DNA from 3 places in the Streptomyces sp. Root1310 genome. Region 3 is predicted to be linked to each of the others. Evidence: riboswitches for the same ligand, from Rfam matches in the RefSeq annotation. Region 3 holds a riboswitch; each other region holds the start of a gene.

Region 1 (2,253 bases), on a different contig from region 3:
CCGAGGGCCGCCTGGAGGGCGAACAGCGCCGACTCGATGTCGCCGGACGGCGGCTCGTACAGGGGCGAGAACCAGGGTTCGTAGTCCGGCCGGATCTCGGTGATCGCCGTCTCCGCCTCCGCGTCGGCGCCCGTGAACGGCTCCTCCTTGTGGTCGCCGAGCCCGAGGGCCAGCGGCAGGACGGCCAGCGCGGCCACCACGAACAGCAGCAGGGCGTTGATCTTCGCGTTACGGCTCACCGGGCCACCGCCTCGGTCTCGGCACCGGAGTTGGTCCGGCCGCCGGTCACGAGCACGCCCAGCCTGGTCAGTTCACCCTTGCTGGACTGGGTCAGCAGCCGCATCACGAACACCGTGAGGAGCCCCTCGCTGACCGCGAGCGGGAGCTGGGTCACGGCGAAGATGGAGCCGAACTTGCCGAGCGCGCCCAGGAATCCGCTGCCCGGGTCCGGGAAGGCGAGCGCCAGCTGCACGCTGGTGACGCAGTAGGTGGACAGGTCGGCCACGAACGCGCCGAAGAACACCGTGACCATCAGCGGCACGGAGAACCGCCGCAGCAGCCGGTAGACCGCGTATCCGGCCCAGGGGCCGACGACGGCCATCGAGAAGACGTTGGCGCCGAGCGTCGTCAGGCCGCCGTGGGCGAGCAACAGCGCCTGGAAGAGCAGGGTGATGGTGCCCAGCACCGCCATGATCGGCGGCCGGAACAGGATGGCGCCGAGCCCCGTGCCGGTGGGGTGTGAGCAACTCCCGGTCACCGAAGGAAGTTTCAGCGCGGACAGGACGAACGTGAAGGCCCCGGAGGCGCCGAGGAGCAGGGTGCTCTCGGGGTGCTCCCTGACCTCACGGGTGAGTGACCGTACTCCGTGGACGACGAATGGCGCGGATGCGACGCCCCAGGCGATCGCATGCGCCGGAGGCAGAAAACCCTCGGCTATGTGCATGGCTGAGCAGACCCTCTCCAGCACCTCGTGGATGGTTGACGTGCCTTGGCCGGTCTCCTGGCTCACGGGTACCACCGCCCGTGCTCCGCCTTCCCGGGTCCCGAGGACCCAGTGGCTGCCCGCGAGGGCCGGAGCCGGACTTCCCGATCACAGTGGCGAGGGCCGCACCGGCATCACACCGGATTTCCCGTTCACCAAGGCGTGGTGACAGTAGTGCCCACACAGACGCGCTGACAAGCGGCGATGCGGGGCGCGAGGACGGCGGACGACGGCTCACCCCGGCGCACGGCCGCCGTCCGCGGGCTCGACGAAATGCCGGGTCCGCACGGTCGGCGTAGGGTCCGCCGTAGGGGTGACGGCCCTCGGTGCCCGGGGGCATGCCCGTCGTTCGGCGAGCGCCCCCTGCGCTGCGGGGAAGGTGAGAGTGTGCCGGATGCTGCCGCTGCCGGGTCGGGTGGGGGCTGGGGTCCGGAGTCCCTGGACAAGGTCCTGGCCGAGGGCATGAAGGAGACCGTCGCGTCCGTGACCGCCGTGTATCTGCCGGCGGCCGACGAGCCGGTGCTGCGGCTCGCGGTACTGGGCGGTCTCCCCTGGGAGATCTCCCTGCCCTGGGCGCGAGTGGCGCTGACGGCCGCGTCGCCGGTGTCCGACGCCGTGCGGGAGCGACGCCTGGTGTGGGTCGGCGGCGCGGAGGAGATGGCCCGCCGCTATCCGCGTCTGTCGCTCGTCGTGCCGTACCGCTTCTCGCTGGCCGCCGCCCCGATCACCACTGGCGAGGAGGTCTGGGGCGGGTTGGTGCTCCACTGGCCCGCCTCGCACCCCCCGCAGCTGAGCGTGCGCGAACGCGAGGCCGTGACCGGCCTCTGCGTCCGTCTGGCCCGGTTCCTGGGACGGGCGGCCGCCGACGGACACCCCGTACGGGCCGGCGGGGTGCCACGGGTGCTGCCGCCGCTCCGGGCCCGGCCGGCCGAAGCCGCGCAGGCGCAGTCCGCCGTCGAATTCGCCGAGCGGTTCCCCGGCGGGTGCTGCTCGCTGGACGTGGACGGCCGCATCACCTTCGCGACCACCACGGCCGCCCGGCTGCTCGGCTCCGCCGTGCCCGACCTGCTCGGCACCAAGCCCTGGGAGGCGCTGCCCTGGCTCGACGACCCGATCGCCGAGGACAGCTACCGGGCGGCCATGATCAGCCGCGAACCGACCTCCTTCACCACCCTGCGGCCGCCGGACCAGTGGCTGACCTTCCGGCTGCACCCGGACGCCTCCGGCATCAGCGTGTACATCGCCCCCACCCACTCGGCGCACGCCCATGC
Region 2 (2,253 bases), on a different contig from region 3:
GACGGGGAGCGGTGCGGTGCGGCCGAGGCCGGCGCTGATGGCGAAGCCGCCGAGAGCGAGCACGGGAGCCCCGCGGACATCTGCCGTGCACGGGCGGCCGGTTGGATGTTCACGCCACCGTCCTCGCGCGGCGCGACCGCTGCTGATCCGGCGTCGGCTCGCGAACGCGAGAGGGCCCACGGGAAGGTTCCGTGGGCCCTCTCACCGGATCGTCCCTCCGGTCGGCGGGTCAGTGCGGGGCGGCCACCGGCGTGCCCGCGGTCACCGTGGCGCGCCTGGGGTGCAGCAGCCGTTCGGCCAGTTCGCCGAAGACGAGGCCGAAGCCTGCCCACAGCGTGACCTGCATGGCGAGGGCGGACAGCCGGAACCGCCACAGCAGGGCGGCCGGGAAGTCGCTCGGCACCTCGTTGACGGCGGGCAGGAACTCGTAGGCCAGCCCGACGACCAGCACGAAACCGAGGACGGCCGCGACGGTGGCGTTCCAGGTCCCCAGCCTCGGTGCGAGCCGCTTGCCGAGGATCACCGCGGCGACCGCGAGCAGCACGCTGAGCACCATCATCAGGAAGTACAGGGTGGTGCGCTTGCCGATGGTGTCGGGGTCGCCGACCGCGGGCGGGTTCGCCGGGTATTTCAGGAACGGCACGACGTACACGGCGGCGAGGGCGGTCCCCGACAGCAGAAGTGCCGTGGCCCGGGGGCCGAAGCGGCCTACGCGGCCGAGGGCGAAGCAGAAGGCGAGGGCGGCGATGCCGCCGAAGGCCACCCCGTAGATCAGCACGCCGGTGGCGAGGCCGGCGGTGGACTGGAGGCTGCGGGAGACGAGTTCCACCTCGTGGTGCTCGTGGCCCGCGGCGTGGGACTCCTCGAAGCCGATCGCGCCGTCGACGTTCGGCTCACCGAGGAAGTAGGCGACGATCAGGGCGAGCACGCCGGCACCGAGGCCGGCGAGCATGCCCCGCACGAGGAGGTTTCTTACCGTTGCGGAGTTCATGGGTGTGGCGGGGTTCCCCTCGGGATCAGTGGCAGGGGAAGCCGAGCAGGTGGCGGGCGTCGTGCACCCACTCGTGAACGTCCTCGCCGGAGACGACGGCTGTCGCGCCCTGCTCCGCGCCGACGAAGTACAGCAGGACCAGCATCAGGACGCCGAAGAAGACCGCCCACGGGGCGATGTCCTTCAGCGGCAACTTGGCGGGTACGACGGGCGTGGTGGTAGTCGGCCGGGCGACATGCTGCGCCATGGCAGGACCTCCTCTGGGAGTTCGCGTCCCATCTCGGTGGTGCACATGACGACGGCCACGGGTCTGACTCGCGGTGCGTGCCCCTTCGGGGTACACCGTCCACAGTGGCGCGACCGTGCCGGGTTCTCACCGGCTTCCGTCTCGCCGTCGTCGATATCAGAGCGACGGTACCGCGTGTCGGGCCCCTGGCCAATAGCGCCCCACCTGGCGTGATTCCGCTCTCCACGGCCAGGTGGCCCGGATCACGACGAAGGTCCCGCCCGGTGAACCCCCTCCGCGGTGGTGTCGGTTGGGGCGAGCCCGAGTTCGCGCTCGCCGAGCGGGGTGAAGAAGCGCTCGACGTCGGCCGCGGTGACCCCGGCGAGGGTGGCCGGCGACCAACGCGGGTCGCGGTCCTTGTCGATGACCTGGGCGCGGATGCCCTCGACCAGGTCGGGCGTGCTCAGAGCGGCGCAGGAGACCCGGTACTCCTGTTCCAGCACCCGTTCCAGCGAGTCGAGCCGCCGGGCTCGGCGCAGGGCGGCCAGGGTCACCTTGAGCGAGGTGGGCGACCTGGTCAGGAGGGTCTCCGCGGCCTCCTTGGCCGCCGGGTCGCCGTGGGCGAACAGCCGTCGGACGATCTCCTCGACGGAGTCGGCCGCGTAACAGCTGTCGATCCACGCCCGCCGGTCGGCCAACTCGCCTGCAGGCACGGGCTGTACATGACGGTCCAGGGCTTCCCGGACGGGCAGGGCGGCGAGGTCGTCGGCCAGCTGCCGGAGCGAGGCGGACGGCACGTAGTGGTCGGCGAGCCCGCACTCCATCGCGTCCCCGGCGCCGATCTGCGCACCCGTCAGGGCGAGATGGGTGCCCAGTTCGCCCGGGGCACGGGCGAGCAGGTGGGTGCCGCCGACGTCCGGTACGAAGCCGATGCCGGTCTCGGGCATCGCGATCCGCGACCGCTCGGTGACGACCCGGACGCTGCCGTGCGCGGAGACACCGACACCGCCTCCCATCACGATGCCGTCCATCAGGG
Region 3 (2,253 bases):
GCCTGGGGCTCGCCGCCTTCGCGGCCCTGGACGACCTGTGGTTCCTCGTACGGTCGGTCGAGGCACCCGAGGCGCCGGTCCCGTCCCGCATGGAGGTACTGCTCGACCGGGGACCCTTCACGCTCGACGGGGAGCGCGAACTGCTGCGCCGCCACCGGATCGACGTCGTCGTGACCAAGGACAGCGGGGGAGCGGCCACCGCCCCGAAACTGACCGCCGCTCGGGCGGCGGGGCTGCCCGTGGTCGTGGTGCGCAGACCGCCGGTCCCCGCGGGGGTCCGGGTCGCGGCCACGCCGGAGCAGGCCCGTGAATGGATCCGGAACGCCGCACGGGCAGGGGAGTAGCCGCGCGCCGATGCCGCGTCAGGAGTCGGCGCGGCGCCCAGGAAGCGGATGTGCGGGCGGCCGTCGGGGCCGTCGGCCGTGACGGCGGCCCGGACGCCGTGGACGTCGGCGACGGGCGCCTCGGTGAGGACGTCGCGCGGGCTGCCGCAGGCCACCACGCGCCCCTCCTCGAGGACGACGAGCCGGTCGCAGTACATCGCGGCGAGGTTGAGGTCGTGCAGCGCGACGACGCTGGTGACCCGCAGTTCGGTGATCAGGGCCGGCAGGGCGAGCTGGTGCCGGATGTCGAGGTGGTTGGTGGGTTCGTCCAGGAGGAGTTCGCGGGGTTCCTGGGCCAGGGCGCGGGCGATCTGGACGCGCTGGCGCTCGCCACCGGAGAGGGAGTGCCAGGGCCGGTGGGCCTTGTCGGCGAGCCCGGTGCGCGCGAGCGCGGAGCGGACGGCCTCCTCGTCGGCGGCGGTGGCGGCCCAGGCGCGGCGGTGCGGGACGCGGCCGAGGCGTACGACGTCGTGGACGTTCAACGCGAGTGGGGTGTCGGCCTGTTGCTCGACGACGGCGATGCGCTGTCATCGGGTCTCCTTCGCGCGGTACAGCGCGGCGACGAAAGCCGGGACGCCGATGAGGGAGGTCACCACGCCCACCGGCACCTCCTGGGGGTCGAGCACGGTGCGGGCGAGGGTGTCGACCCAGACCAGGAACACCGCGCCGGTCAGGGCGGTGGCGGGCAGCAGCCGGGTGCGGCCGGGGCCGGTGAGGACCCGTGCGGCGTGCGGGAGCACCGGGCCGACGAAGCCGATCGCCCCGGCCGAGCTCACCAGGGTGGCTGTGAGCAGCGCGGTCGTGCACAGCAGTACCAGACGGGTGCGGGCCACGGAGACCCCGAGGCAGAGGGTCGCGTCCTGCCCGAAGGCGAACGCGTCCAGGGTCCTGGCGTGACCGAGGCAGACCGTCAGCCGCGTCGGGGGCTCAAGCGCGAAGCCCGGTCGTACGGTGCTCCCCCGGCCGTCTCCCGGCTGCGGGGGTCGCCAGCAGGTCCTTGGACTCGGGGTCACCCGGACGAGGCGCCTTCCCGGACCGCGTACGCCGTCCGGTGGCCGTGCCCCGCCCGTCGCCCTCACCGCTGCGCGTCAGCTCCGGATTCGCACCGGATTCCCTGACCCGTACACACTCGCGTGCGCACATGGGTTCGACCGGCCTGGGCGAGCTACCACAGCCGCGGAGGCCGCCCGCGGGCCTCCGCGCGCGCCGGCTCGGCCCCGTTCGCCGGCTGTCGGGCCTGGTTACTATGCTCCTTCAGGCCAGAGGGAGAGAGTCATGTTGACCGAGGTCACGGCGACCCGCTACGTGGCTCCGCTGCGGGCGGGCGGCTCCGTGCCCGCCGTCGTCGAGGCCGACGACCTGGGCACCTACGTCGTGAAGTTCACGGGCTCCGCGCAGGGCCGCAAGGCGCTCGTCGCCGAGGTGATCGTGGGCGAGCTGGCGCGCGCCCTCGGGCTGCGCTTTCCCGAACTGGTCCTGGTCCGCTTCGACCCGGCGATCGCCGCTGCGGAACCGCACCAGGAGGTACGGGACCTGCACGCCGCGAGCGCGGGGGTCAACCTCGGGATGGACTTCCTGCCGGGTGCGGAGGACTTCACGCCGGAGGTCGCCGAGGTCTTCCCGGTGGAGCCGCTGGAGGCCGGGAGGATCGTCTGGCTGGACGCCCTGACCGTCAACGTCGACCGGACGGTCCACAGCTCCAACCTGATGGTCTGGCCGACGTTCGGCACGGTCCCGCCCCGGCTCTGGCTCATCGACCACGGCGCCGCCCTCGTCTTCCACCACCGCTGGGACGGCGCCGACCCCGAGAAGCGCTACGACTTCCGCCATCACGCCCTCGGCCGCTGCGCCCCGGACACCCGGGCGGCCG

The links. Region 3 has a riboswitch for cobalamin ahead of ASD48_RS35810 (iron chelate uptake ABC transporter family permease subunit). Riboswitches for the same ligand answer to the same signal wherever they lie in the genome.
Region 1: another riboswitch for cobalamin. It lies ahead of ASD48_RS14520 (energy-coupling factor ABC transporter permease); the one in region 3 lies ahead of ASD48_RS35810 (iron chelate uptake ABC transporter family permease subunit).
Region 2: another riboswitch for cobalamin. It lies ahead of ASD48_RS24825 (CbtB-domain containing protein); the one in region 3 lies ahead of ASD48_RS35810 (iron chelate uptake ABC transporter family permease subunit).

What each region holds. Positions count from the first base shown of each region.
Region 1 is NZ_LMEQ01000005.1:181,625-183,877, forward strand. It holds gene ASD48_RS14515 (energy-coupling factor ABC transporter substrate-binding protein) at 1-239, opposite strand, end outside; gene ASD48_RS14520 (energy-coupling factor ABC transporter permease) at 236-943, opposite strand; cobalamin riboswitch at 973-1,157, opposite strand; gene ASD48_RS14525 (SpoIIE family protein phosphatase) at 1,370-2,253, shown strand, end outside.
Region 2 is NZ_LMEQ01000023.1:150,370-152,622, forward strand. It holds gene ASD48_RS24820 (CbtA family protein) at 230-991, opposite strand; gene ASD48_RS24825 (CbtB-domain containing protein) at 1,017-1,238, opposite strand; cobalamin riboswitch at 1,275-1,422, opposite strand; gene ASD48_RS24830 (enoyl-CoA hydratase/isomerase family protein) at 1,481-2,253, opposite strand, start outside.
Region 3 is NZ_LMEQ01000032.1:618,613-620,865, forward strand. It holds gene ASD48_RS35805 (cobalt-precorrin-6A reductase) at 1-344, shown strand, start outside; partial or broken gene ASD48_RS42850 (ABC transporter ATP-binding protein) at 380-907, opposite strand; partial or broken gene ASD48_RS35810 (iron chelate uptake ABC transporter family permease subunit) at 911-1,297, opposite strand; cobalamin riboswitch at 1,375-1,499, opposite strand; gene ASD48_RS35815 (HipA family kinase) at 1,659-2,253, shown strand, end outside.